Regions from separate parts of the Mesorhizobium sp. LNHC232B00 genome, predicted to be linked through region 2. Evidence: predicted binding sites of a transcription regulator. Region 2 holds the regulator's gene; each other region holds the start of a gene.

Region 1 (4,501 bases), on a different contig from region 2:
CGAAGCCGCCGGCTGCAAGCAATGGACCTACACCGGCTCTCGCCACGGCAAGCTGGTCGCCATGCCCTATTGGAGCGTTCCAGACAGTGCTTTCGATGATCCCGACGAGATGACGGTGTGGGCGCGCCGCGCGTATGAGGCGGGGCGAAGGGCTGGGAAGTGATGCCAACTTGCGGACGTTGCGGGACAGTACCCCCCTCTGGCCTGCCGGCCATCTCCCCCGCAAGGGGGAGATTGGCAGCTCAACTGCCGGCTCTCGCTTTCAACGTCTGCGATTGGCGAAGGCCGGAGTGACAAGCAATCTCCCCCCTTGCGGGGGAGATGTCCGGCAGGACAGAGGGGGTGCTGTCCCGCCGACATTGGCCGCCCTACAGCGCCTTCGCAATCCGCGCCGCCAACCGCGCATTGTTTTCGACCAGGGCGATGTTGGTCTTCAGGCTCCGGCCGCCGGTCAGTTCGAGGATTTTCGACAACAGGAACGGCGTCACCGCCTTGCCCGTCACATTGAGCGCCTCTGCCGCCTTCTGAGCCGCCCCGATATAGCCGGCCATCTCCTCAGCCGGGATTTCGTGGTTTTCCGGCACCGGATTGGCGATCAGCATGCCGCCATTCAAGCCTAGTGCAGCCCTGGTCCGGAAGAAATGCGCGATCTCTTCCGGCTTGTGCAGGGTCAGCGGCGCGCGGAACGGCGACTGCCGCGACCAGAAGGCCGGCATCGTCTCGCAGCCAGCGCCGACGACAGGCACGCCGCGCGTTTCCAGCACTTCCAGCGTCTTTTCAATGTCGAGGATGGCCTTGGCGCCGGCCGAGACGACGATGACCGGCGTGCGCGCCAGTTCGTCGAGATCGGCGGAGATGTCAAAACTCTTTTCCGCGCCCTTGTGCACGCCGCCGATGCCGCCGGTGGCGAACACTTTTATGCCGACCATGTGCGCCGCGATCATGGTGGCGGCGACCGTGGTGCCGCCGGTGCGCCCTTGCGCGACGGCAAAGCCGAGATCGGCACGCGACAGCTTCATGGCATCGCCCGTCATGGCCAGCGATTCCCGCTCTCCATCCGCAAGGCCGATCTTGATGCGGCCGCCGACCACTGCGATCGTCGCCGGCACGGCGCCGCCGTCACTGATGATCTTTTCCACATCGGCCGCCATGGCGCCATTGTCGGGATAGGGCATGCCATGGGTGATGATGGTGCTTTCCAGCGCCACCACCGGCTGGCCGGCGGCGAGGGCCCGCGCCACCGGCGCATGGACGTCGATGAAGGGGTGGGCGGTTTCCGGGTTCATCTGGATCTCCAAGCTGGAGCGCCCGCATCTATCTCGACGCTAGCCGGCGCTGCGGACCATGAATTTGCCGGTCTCATGCCATTTCCTGCGCATCCGGCACAAGGGCCAGGGCTTGCACGAAGGATGCCTCGCTGAAATCGGGAACGGCGTCCGCGCTTTCGATGGCCAGCGTCGCCGCCGCGACGCCGTCGCGCAAGGCCTCGCGAAAAGGCAGACCGCGCAGCAAGGCCGCGATCGTTGCACCTGCCAATGCGTCGCCGGCTCCGGTGACATCGGCGATTTTTCTCGGGGCAGGCGGCAAGATCGAAAAGGCGCCTGCTTGGTCGAAACCCAGCACCGCGCCGCCACCTGCGGTAACCACACCGCTTCTGAGACCGCTGCAGCGCAGCCCGTCGACGACAGCCGGATTCGCGGCATTTGCGTTGACGCCCGCCAGCACGATGGCCTCGCTCCGGTTCATGAAGACCAGCGCCAGCGCGCCGAGCACCGGCATCAGCCGCACCACCTTGGCCGGCGAAATGGCAATCGCGTACACCGGCTTGCCCGCGGCGAGTGCGACGAGCCGCTCCAGCGCCGAGGACGGCAAATTGGCGTCGCACAAGATGGCATCGGCGGCCGCGACCACCTCCCGCACCTTGGAACGCCTGATCTGCTTGGGAAACGCCAGGTCGTAGAGAGCCATGTCGGCAAAGCCGACGATCAGTTCGCCCTCGCGGTCGATCAGCGCCGTGTAGCTCGGCGTGGTTCGGTCGAGGAACACCGCCGACAGATCGGCGATGCCAGCTTCCGCTATGGCGCGCGAAACGGTGTCGCCCGCCGCATCGCCGCCGCGCATCGACATCAGCGAGGCCGACACGCCGCGCCGCACCGTGCTGCGCAATGCATTGAAGACGCCGCCGCCGACATCCTCGCGCATCGTGCCGGGATTGGACGCGGCGGGCACATAGGCGCCGGACACCTGGCCACGCCGGTCTATGTGGGCGCCGCCCACGGCCAGTATCTTTGCGGATTTCACCATGCCGGCGATATGCCCTTTGTTATTCCTGCCGCACAAGCGTTAGGCTGCGGATGGAGTTTCGCACGCAAGGCAGCGATTCGGCGAACCGAAACAATCGAGCTGTCTGGCCCAATGCGAGGTGCATTGCTGTTCGATCTCTTGGTACGAAAAAAGAACAAATCCGGATATCACTTGTTTTTCAGATGTTTGATCCCTCTTGCCAAACGAGAACAAAAAAGGTACAAAATGGTAGGGATTACGGATTGTCCGGCCTTCATTGACGACCAAGGGGTGATGTATCATGGCTCAGAATTCTTTGCGGCTTGTAGAGGATAAGGCAGTGGACAAATCAAAGGCTCTGGATGCGGCGCTGTCGCAAATCGAGCGGGCTTTCGGCAAGGGCTCGATCATGCGGCTCGGCGCGAACGAGCAGGTCGTCGAGATCGAGACGGTGCCGACCGGCTCGCTCGGCCTCGACATCGCGCTTGGCGTCGGTGGCCTGCCGCGCGGCCGCATCATCGAGATCTACGGGCCGGAAAGCTCGGGCAAGACGACGCTGGCGCTGCACACGGTGGCCGAAGCCCAGAAGAAGGGCGGCATCTGCGCCTTCGTCGATGCCGAGCATGCGCTCGATCCGGTCTACGCCCGCAAGCTTGGCGTCGATCTCGAAAACCTCCTGATCTCGCAGCCCGACACCGGCGAGCAGGCGCTGGAAATCTGCGACACGCTGGTGCGTTCCGGCGCCATCGACGTGCTGGTGGTCGATTCGGTCGCGGCGCTGACGCCACGCGCCGAAATCGAAGGCGAGATGGGCGATTCGCTGCCGGGTCTGCAGGCCCGTTTGATGAGCCAGGCGCTGCGCAAGCTCACCGCCTCGATCTCGCGCTCCAACACCATGGTCATCTTCATCAACCAGATCCGCATGAAGATCGGCGTCATGTTCGGTTCGCCCGAAACCACCACTGGCGGCAATGCGCTGAAGTTCTACGCCTCGGTGCGCCTCGACATCCGCCGCATCGGTTCGGTCAAGGACCGTGACGAGGTCGTCGGCAACCAGACCCGCGTCAAGGTGGTCAAGAACAAGCTGGCGCCGCCCTTCAAGGTGGTCGAGTTCGACATCATGTACGGTGAAGGCGTGTCCAAGACCGGCGAACTGGTCGATCTCGGCGTCAAGGCCGGCGTGGTCGAGAAATCGGGCGCCTGGTTCTCTTACAATTCGCAGCGTCTCGGCCAGGGCCGCGAAAATGCAAAACTGTTCCTGCGCGACAATCCCGATACGGCGCGTGAGATCGAACTGGCGCTGCGGCAGAATGCCGGGCTGATCGCCGAGAAATTCCTCGAAAATGGTGGCTCTGAGGGCAATGGCGACGACGGTTTCGAGGATGAAGCCGGCGCGATGTAGGCTAATGGCCGGAGTTCGGCCATAATTCCTGCCTATGATCCAATGCTTATGTAATCGAGTTCTTTAGTACCGCGTCCAAAACCGCCGGCCTTCGAGCCGGCGGTTTTTGTTTTTGGGCTGCCGGCAAGCTGGTGGATTGGCCCAATTCCGTGTTTCTGGACAGGGTGAAGCGTGCCCGCTAAAAGGCCCAATCTATCTCTGCAAAAAGCAGAGCCCATTTCCGCCGGGTTGCCGGCGGTTTTCGCGAAAAAAGGCAGCAGTCATGAGTGGCGTGAACGAAATCCGGTCGACATTCCTCGACTATTTCCGCAGGGAGGGCCACGAGGTCGTCGCCTCGAGCCCGCTCGTGCCGCGCAACGACCCGACATTGATGTTCACCAATGCCGGCATGGTGCAGTTCAAGAACGTCTTCACCGGTTTGGAGAAGCGGCCCTATTCGCGCGCCACGACTGCTCAGAAGAGCGTTCGCGCCGGCGGCAAGCACAACGACCTCGACAATGTCGGCTACACCGCGCGCCACCTGACCTTCTTCGAGATGCTCGGTAATTTCTCGTTCGGCGATTACTTCAAGGAACGCGCCATCGAACTTGCCTGGAACCTGATCACCAAGGAGTTCGGGCTGAAGAAGGACAAGCTGCTGGTCACCGTCTATCACACCGACGATGAGGCGGCCGGCTTCTGGAAGAAGATCGCCGGTTTTTCGGACGACCGCATCATCCGCATACCGACCTCGGACAACTTCTGGGCGATGGGCGACACCGGTCCATGCGGGCCGTGCTCGGAGATCTTCATCGATCGGGGCGAGCATATCTGGGG
Region 2 (4,501 bases):
CGCCTGCGCAACGGCATCACTGCGGCGGCGGAGCTGGAGCTTGACCGCGGCATTGGCTTCCTGCTGGTGCCGGTTTGCCTTGCAATCGGCGCGATCGGCTATTTTTCCCTGGCAGCCGAACCGGACTTCGCCAGGCCTGTCGCGGTGGTGGCCCTCATGGGCTTCCTGGCGATTGTCTCGCGCTCGTGGCCGAAAACCCATCTGTTCCTGACGGCGGCATTGCTGTGCGCGCTTGGCTTGCTCGCCGCCAAGGTCGAGACGTGGCGCACGGGAACCCAGATGCTGGGCTCGGAAATCTCGACGCAACTGAGCGGCCGCGTCGTCTCGATCGATGAGATGGAGACCGGCCGCATCCGGCTTACCATCGACGTGACGTCGACCGCCCGGCCGAAACTGCGCTACGCGCCGGAAAGGGTCCGGCTTTCGACACGCAAGATACCGCCGGAAATGACCGCCGGCTCCCTTATTACCGGCTATGCCAAGCTGTTGCCGCCGACCGGTCCGGTGCGGCCGGACAGCTATGATTTCTCCTTCGACAGCTATTTCGCCGGCATCGGTGGCAGCGGGTTCTTTCTCGGCAATCCAAAAGTCGTTGCAGCCGACGACGCTGGCATGCCGCTGTCGGCCCGCCTTTCATCAGCGATAGAGAACGCCCGCGAAGCCATTGCCGACCATATCAGGGGCAGCGTCGGCGGCGCAGAAGGCGAGATCGCGGCGGCGTTGATCGTCGGCGTGCGCGCCGGCATCCCCGACGAAATCAACGAAGCGATGCGGCGCACCGGCATCTATCACATCATCTCCATTTCGGGACTGCACATGGCGCTGGTCGCCGGCACCATCATGGGACTGCTGCGCGGCGCCTTCGCGCTGTTCCCGGACTTTTCCGCGCGCCGGCCGGTGAAGAAATACGCGGCCGCGGCAGCACTTTTCTCGATCGCCGCCTATCTCGTCATCTCCGGCGTCGTCGTCGCCGCCGAGCGCAGCTTCATCATGCTGGCGGTGATGCTGATTGCCGTCCTGTTCGATCGCGCGGCGCTGACCATGCGCAATCTGGCGATCTCGGCGATCGCCGTCATCCTGGTCTCGCCGCATGAGGTGGTCGGCCCGAGCTTCCAGATGTCGTTCGCCGCGACCGCGGCCCTGGTTGGCGCCTATGCCGGCTGGGCGGATCACCGGGCGGGAAAGACCAGACCGCCGCCGCCGAAGCGCTCCTTGCCGGGTTTCCTGACGCGCAAATTCCTGCTGGCGACAGGCGGGCTGGCCATGACGTCGATCATCGCCGGCAGCGCCACGGCGCTGTTTGCCATCTGGCATTTCCAGCGGGTGTCGCCGCTCAGCCTGTTCGCCAATCTGGCCGTCATGCCGATCGTCTCACTCGTGATGTTCCTGGCCGTTGCCAGCGCGCTGCTGATGCCGTTCGGCCTGGACGCGCCATCCCTTTACCTGATGGGCAAGGGCCTGACCGCGATGATCGCCATTTCGGCGTGGATATCAGAACGCTCTCCGGTCGATGCGGTCGGGCTCATCTCACAGCAATCCGTTCTGCTGGTGGCAATTGCCCTGGTCATCGCGACGATGGCGACGACGTGGCTGCGGCTTGCAGCGCTTCCATTCGCGCTCGCCGGCTTGCTGGTGGTGTCCGACACGCGCACGCCGGATGTGCTGGTCTCGGAAGACGCGCGGCTGGTCGCGCTGCCGATCGGCGGTGGCGAACTCGCGGTCAGCCGGGCCCGGCCGAACGAATTCACCGTCGACAACTGGAAACGCGCGCTGAGATCCGAAACCATCATCCTGCCGGAGATGTTCGACAAGGCGGATGGACAATTCGATATTGCTGATGCCGTCAGCCTGCCGCCGGGAGCGCCGTTCTATTGCACCGACGGTGTCTGTCTCGCCAGGCACCCGTCCGGTGCGATCATAGCGCATGTCGAAGACCGCAAGGATACCTGGAAGGCCTGTGGCTTCGCCGACCTGATCATCGTCAATGACGCAACGGCCTACGACGCCTGCCACAATCCGCTGGTTCTCGTCGTCACCAAACGGCAGCTCGCCCGCAAGGGCAGCGCGGCCATCTTCTTCGACCGCCAATCGGCCACCGGTCCGCCAACCATCAGCTTCGCGGTGGACAGCCCGTATCGGCCCTGGCACGCGCAGCGAAAATTTTCGCGCGAGGCGAGGGGCCTGCAGCCCTATCGCAAACCTGACAAGCCAAGTGCCGTGCCGGCTCAGTAGCGCCTGATCAGCCCGACGAGCTTGCCCTGCACCTTGACCCTGTCCGGCCCGAAGATGCGCGTCTCGTAGGCCGGATTGGCGGCTTCAAGCGCAATCGAGGCACCCTTGCGGCGGAACCGCTTCAGGGTCGCTTCCTCCTCGTCGACCAGCGCCACGACGATCTCGCCCGGACTCGCCGTATCGGCGTTGCGGATAATGACCGTGTCGCCATCGAAGATGCCGGCCTCGATCATCGAGTCGCCCTTGACCTCCAGCGCATAGTGCTCGCCGCCCATGATCATGTCCGGCGGCACCGAGATGGTATGCGTCTGATGCTGGATGGCATCGATGGGCACACCGGCAGCGATGCGACCCATAACCGGGATGGACACCGCTGGTACCGCATCGTCGTCGTTGCCGGCAGCGGCAAAGCGCGACGGTGCCGGCTTGATCTGGCGGCCGAGGCTGCCCTGACCGAAACCGCCTTGGCCGAGACTTCCCTGGATGACACTTGGCGAGAATTTCTTCGCCGCGTTGAGGCCCGGCGCGATCGAATCGGGCAGCCGCAGCACTTCCAGCGCACGCGCTCGGTTGGGCAGCCGGCGAATGAAGCCGCGTTCCTCCAGCGCCGTGATCAAGCGATGGATCCCTGATTTGGAGGCGAGGTCGAGCGCCTCTTTCATCTCGTCGAAGGAGGGCGGAATACCGCTTTCCTTGAGCCGTTCATGAATGAACATCAAGAGTTCATGTTGCTTGCGTGTCAGCATGGCGGCCCCCAAGGCATCTGGACAAGGTTTTGATCCAGAATGGTTCTGATCCAGAATCGAAAAAACAAACCCAGAACAAACACTATCTGTTCCAGTTGTGTTCTGCAACCGTTTAAAGTTTAGTGAATTTGGTAAGAGGGCCGTAATCATTTGCAGAGCCGGACAGGCCGGAAATCGGGGATTTTCGCCCGTTGCCGCCCGTCGCCCGCATTGAAATGTCTTGGTTAATAGCCTGTGGCCTGTCTTGCGACATGGCTCGGCATCAGCCGACGGCAGAGCCCGGCGATGCCGATTTCCGCGCCTGCGATCGGCTTGCCTGCCGTGAACGAAACGAAATCAAAACGCCAACAATAGCTGTTCGGAAGCAGGTACCGATCGCGGGCTTCGGCAATCTCGCCAAGCGTCGGACGATGCGGAGGTGCCGAAATCATCCGGCAACCGCTTTCAAGCTGCCGGCGCGCCCGACGTCCTTGTTCGCGTCGCCGTCCTCGGTGTGGACATAGACGTGCAGCGTATAACCGATGTGGGCCGTCATCAGCGCTTTTGCCCGCTCGACGTCGCGGTCCAGGGCGGCTTCCATGATTGCGGTGTGGTGCTCGATCGCCATCGCCTCGCGCAGCGCGTCCATGGCCTCCTCGTAGCCAGCCTTGAGGCCGGCCGCGGCCCGCAATGTCGGCGCCAGCCCAAGAAAGCGATGGTGCCGGCGCAGCTGGTCCGAGATCGTCGAGCGAAACCGCAACAGCCAGCTGGACGTCGCCGCACTCAGCAGCGCCGCGTGAAAAGCCTCGTGGTTCTCGTCCCATTGGTCGACGGCGGCATCCGATGGGTCATCCACCGCGGTCTTGCAGCGGGCGAGCCGGTAGTGCGCGGTGACGACCGCGTCTTCCCACTGCCGGCCGCCTTTCTCCATCGATTCCTGGAAGAGCGGTATCTCGACGACCATCCTCGCGCGCGCCAGATCCTCAAGTTCGGCGCGGGACACGGGGGCGACCGCGAAGCCGCGATTGCTGATGGCGGTGACCAGGCGTTCGGCTTCGAGGCGCGACAACGCTTCGCGCAGCGGCGTCCAGCCAACTCCATAGGTGCCGCGCAAGGCGCTGAGCTTGAGCGGGGCACCCGGCATGAGACGGGTGGTGAGGATATCGCGCCGCAGAAGCTGGTAGGCGGCTTCCGTCTTGGTGGAGTTCTTCTGGTCCTGCATCGCGATCCATTCGTTCTCTGCCATTGGAGAAATTATATATGATGGTGAGTGATGGCAAGAGTTATATATAATGTTTGACATGCGCCGAGGGACTGACCATGATCGCTGGAGGTGCCCCGAAGGCGGCGCTGATCAAATCTGGGAGGAAATGATGTTGAAGTCGAAATCCGCATGGCTGTCGGGATTGGCCCTGGCAGGTGCATTGATGGTCAGCGCCGGCAGCGCCGCGGCCGATCAGATCCGTATCGGCATCGCCAATTTCGGCGAGCATCCGCAATTGAACGCCGCCATAGCCGGCTTCAAGAAGGCGCTGACGGACAAT
Region 3 (4,501 bases), on a different contig from region 2:
GGCTGTTCGTCAAGCCGCAGACCACTGGTACCTGGGAGCAGCGGCGCAAGCTGATCGGTGCCATGTCCGGCCCGGGCCTGGACTAGCAAAGCGAAGTTGCCTCGCGGGCTTGCCCCGCTAAGATTGGTCCGAATTGCAGGAGGAGCGACGATGAAGATAGACGGCGGATGCCACTGTGGCGCCATCACCTACGAAGCGGAGGTCGACCCGGAAAAGACGTCGATCTGCCATTGCACGGATTGCCAGCAGCTGACCGGCACCGCCTTTCGCGTGACGGTTCCGGCGCCGGAAAACAACTACCGGATCACGCGCGGCACCCCGAAAATCTACATCAAGACCGTGGCGAGCGGCGCCAAGCGCGTCCAGGCCTTTTGCCCAGACTGCGGCTCGCACCTTTACGCCACGTCGGTCGGCGATGGTCCGAAGGTCTATGGAATTCGGGTGGGGACCGCAAGGCAACGTCAGGATCTGGTTCCGACACTGCAGAAATGGCACCGCTCGGCGCTGCACTGGCTGCCTGAATTTCAGGGCATGACCACGGTGGAGGAGCAGTAGCGCCGGGTCAGGTGCCGCGCCTCAATCGTCGCCTTCGACGACCCTCAGCCTGAGCTGACCGGTCTTCGAATCGGCGACGCGGGGGCCGGCGTCGGCCTTCGCGGCCGGTGCACGTGAGGCGCCGTCCGGGCCGGCATCGCCGTCTGGCTGCGCGCCGAATTCCAGCGCCTCGATCTTCTGGCCGCGCTTGGTGACCTTCGATGTCGAGACCAGGATATCGTCGATGTCCTTGGCCGACTGGCCGAAATGGACCTGCAATTTGCGCACCCGCTCGTCGACCCGCGCGACATCCTCCATCAGCCGGATCACCTCGCCCTGGATCAGATGCGCCTGTTCGCGCATGCGGGCGTCCTTGAGGATGGCCTGGATGACCTGGATCGACAGCATCAGCAGCGACGGCGAAACGATGACGACGCGCGCCCGATGTGCCTTGTGGACGATCGCCTCGAAATTCTCGTGGATTTCGGCGAACACCGATTCCGACGGCACGAACATGAAGGCGGTGTCCTGGGTCTCGCCCTGGATCAGGTATTTTTCCGAGATGTCGCGGACATGGATCTCGATGTCGCGGCGGAAGGCCTGGGCCGCGACCTTCTGCAGGTCGGCGCCATCGGCGGCACGGATGGCGTTCCATGCCTCCAGCGGGAACTTGGCATCGATGGCCAGCGACGGCGCGCCATTCGGCATTTTCACCAGACAATCGGGCCGGCTGCCGTTCGACAGCGTCGCCTGGAACTCGTAAGCGCCATGCGGCAGACCGTCGGCGACGATCGCCTCCATGCGCGACTGGCCGAAGGCGCCGCGCGTCTGCTTGTTGGATAGGATCGCCTGCAACTGCACGACCTGGCCGGCGAGCGACTGGATGTTGCCCTGCGCGGTATCGATGACCGCCAGCCGCTCCTGCAGCTTGGCCAGGCTTTCATGGGTGGATTTGGTCTGTTCGGTCATGGTCTGGCCGATGCGGCCGGTCATGGCGTCGAGACGCTGGCCGATCGATTGCGTCAGCTCTGCCTGGCGCGCGCCGAACACTTCGGCGATAGCGCCCATGCGGCCCTGCATCTCCGCCTGGGATTGCAGAATGCCGGCCATCCGCGCCTCGGCGTCGCGGGCGTGGTCGGCGGCTTCGGCAGCCGCCACGGCGCGCGCCTTGGCCGACCGCCACAGCGCGACGACAAGCGCCACGACCAGGCCAAGAAACAGCAATGCGCCGAAAGCCAGCGCGTGGCCAAGCGTGATCGTGGAGGCGCCAAGCCGTGCGACGGGCTCCGAAAGGATGGTGCTCAGGTCATTCATGTGGACAGCATAGCCGATTCGGCCCGACGACACAGATCAAAACGTGAACGAGGCTCAGACGCCCCGGTTGACGCTTTTCGCTGGACGTCTTAGGTGGAACGCCATGCCGATCAAGCCGCTCATCATCCTTCCCGACCCCATCCTGCGCCAGGTTTCCAAGCCGGTGGAACGCGTCGACGCGCCGTTGCGCGGATTAGCCGACGACATGCTTGCGACCATGTATGACGCGCCAGGCATCGGGCTGGCCGCGATCCAGATCGGCGAACCCCTGCGCATGCTGGTGATCGATCTCGCCAAGGAAGACGAGACGCCGGCGCCGCATGTCTTCATCAATCCCGAGATCCTGGAAAGCGCCGACCAGCGCTCCGTCTACGAGGAAGGCTGCCTGTCCATCCCCGACTATTACGCCGAGGTCGAACGCCCCGCTTCGGTGCGTGTGAAATATCTCGATCGCGACGGCAAGCTGCAGGAGATGGAGGCCGAGGGGCTGATGGCGACCTGCCTGCAGCACGAGATCGATCATCTCAACGGCGTGCTGTTCATCGACCACATCTCGAAGCTGAAGCGAGACATGGTGGTGAAGAAGTTCAAGAAGCTCGCCAAGGACAAGGCGCCGGGCAAACTGGTGGGATAGGGAATGCCCCTTCGCGTCATCTTCATGGGCACGCCTGAGTTTTCGGTGCCGACGTTGCGCGCCATTGCCGAAGCGGGACACCAGATTGCAGCCGTCTATACCCAGCCGCCGCGCGCCGCCGGACGGCGCGGGCTGGAACTGACGCCGTCGCCGGTACAGCGCGAGGCGGAGCGGCTGGGCGTCGAGGTGCGGACGCCCGTATCGCTGAAAGGCGAAGCCGAGCAGGCCGCTTTGCATGCCCTGGAGGCCGATATCGCCGTGGTCGTCGCCTATGGGTTGCTGCTGCCCAAAGCGGTCCTCGACGCGCCCCGGCTCGGCTGCATCAACGGCCATGCGTCACTGTTGCCGCGCTGGCGGGGCGCGGCTCCCATCCAGCGCGCCATCATGGCGGGCGACCTGGAAACCGGCATGATGGTGATGCGCATGGATGAGGGCCTGGACACCGGGCCGGTGGGACTGGTTGAAAAATGCGGCATCGAACCCGATATGACTGCCGGCGATCTGCATGATCGGTTGATGAGCGTCGGTGCTGCCCTGATGGTGGAAGCGCTGGCGCGGCTGGAAGAGAACACCCTGAGATTTACCGCACAGGCCGTGGACGGGGTGACTTACGCCAGAAAAATCGATAAATCCGAGACGCACGTGGACTGGACGCGGCCAGCGGCCGAGGTCCACAACACCATTCGCGGCCTGTCGCCCTTTCCCGGCGCCTGGTCCGAGATTGACATTGGCGGCCGCCCGGAGCGGCTGAAACTGCTTCGCTCGACGCTGTCCGAAGGCCTGCCGCTTTCGGATGATCTGGGCGAGTCGGGAGGCATTCTCGATGAGCGGCTGACGGTGGCCTGCGGAACAGGCGCGGTCAGGCTGGTCGAAGTTCAACGCGCGGGCGGAAGGCCCGCTGCCGCGTCGGAATTCCTGCGCGGGGCCAAGATCGAAAAAGGAATGAAGTTCTCATGAGCATGATGTCGATACGCGCGGCGACGCCGCGGGATCGCGAGGCCATTCGCGACGTCGAGGAACACGCTTTCGGCCAGCAGGCGGAAGCCGGGCTGGTCGATGCGCTGGTGACGGGCGGCGATGCCATCGTCGAACTGGTGGCGGAGGAAGATGGGCAAGTGGTCGGCCACATCCTGTTTTCCCGGCTGTTCGTCCAAAATGGCGGCAAGAGCTTCGCGGCAGTGGCGCTCGCGCCGCTGGCGGTGGAGCCCTCCTTCCATGGCAGCGGCATTGGCGGCGCGCTGATCCGCGAGGCGCATATCCGCCTCAAGGATGCCGGCGAGACGCTGGCCGTGGTGCTGGGCGATCCACCCTATTACGGCCGTTTCGGCTACAGCCATGCGCGGGCCGAAAAGTTCGAGAGCGAATACCAGGGCGAAGCGCTGCAGGCGCTGGCCTGGGGCGACGCTCCGGAAGCCGGCAGGCTGATCTACGCTTCCGCCTTCACCGCTCTCGCCGCCTAGGCGAAAGCGTATAGCCGCCCGGCATGCCGCGATTTCGCCTCGACATCGAATATGACGGCAGCCTTTTCGCCGGCTGGCAGCACCAGGCCGATCAGCCTTCGGTGCAGCAGGCGATCGAAGAGGCGATCGAAAAGTTCTGCGGCGAGGCGGTGCGACTGCGCGCCGCCGGCCGCACCGATGCAGGCGTGCATGCGACCGCCCAGGTGGCGCATGTCGACCTCGTCAAGGCGTGGCCTGGCGACAAGGTGCGCGATGCCGTCAACGCCCATCTGCAGGCGGCGGGCGCACGCGTTGTCATCCTCAAGGCGGACGTCGCCCCCGACGATTTCGACGCCCGCTTCTCGGCCACCGGCCGCCACTATCTCTACCGCATCCTCAACCGGCGCGCGCCCTCGGCTCTGGAGAAGGGAAAGGTGTGGTGGGTGCCGAAGCAGCTCGATGCCGGCGCCATGCACGAAGCGGCGAAGATCTTGCTCGGGCGGCACGACTTCACCACCTTCCGCTCGACGCAGTGCCAGGCCAACAGCCCGGTCCGGACGCTGGAGCGGCTCGACGTGAG

The links. Region 2 encodes LexA, which represses DNA repair genes until DNA is damaged. Its sites were predicted from a motif close to TGTTCNNNNTGTGTTCNG; they were not measured.
Region 1: a site for LexA is predicted at 2,510-2,527, ahead of recA (recombinase RecA). Genes of this name have one in related genera too.
Region 3: a site for LexA is predicted at 1,881-1,898, ahead of X743_RS157020 (DNA recombination protein RmuC). Genes of this name have one in related genera too.

The regions. Positions count from the first base shown of each region.
Region 1 covers NZ_AYWP01000003.1:115,498-119,998, forward strand. Annotated here, with positions in the region: gene X743_RS163770 (TfoX/Sxy family protein) at 1-163, shown strand, start outside; gene X743_RS163765 (pseudouridine-5'-phosphate glycosidase) at 369-1,286, opposite strand; gene X743_RS163760 (carbohydrate kinase family protein) at 1,360-2,304, opposite strand; gene recA (recombinase RecA) at 2,585-3,685, shown strand; partial or broken gene alaS (alanine--tRNA ligase) at 3,948-4,501, shown strand, end outside.
Region 2 covers NZ_AYWP01000005.1:111,274-115,774, forward strand. Annotated here, with positions in the region: gene X743_RS159755 (ComEC/Rec2 family competence protein) at 1-2,232, shown strand, start outside; gene lexA (transcriptional repressor LexA) at 2,226-2,978, opposite strand; gene X743_RS159740 (GntR family transcriptional regulator) at 3,406-4,179, opposite strand; gene X743_RS159735 (ABC transporter substrate-binding protein) at 4,331-4,501, shown strand, end outside.
Region 3 covers NZ_AYWP01000007.1:189,208-193,708, reverse strand. Annotated here, with positions in the region: partial or broken gene X743_RS01000000168895 (cation diffusion facilitator family transporter) at 1-86, shown strand, start outside; gene X743_RS157015 (GFA family protein) at 151-555, shown strand; gene X743_RS157020 (DNA recombination protein RmuC) at 577-1,848, opposite strand; gene def (peptide deformylase) at 1,952-2,482, shown strand; gene fmt (methionyl-tRNA formyltransferase) at 2,486-3,439, shown strand; gene X743_RS157035 (N-acetyltransferase) at 3,436-3,942, shown strand; gene truA (tRNA pseudouridine(38-40) synthase TruA) at 3,966-4,501, shown strand, end outside.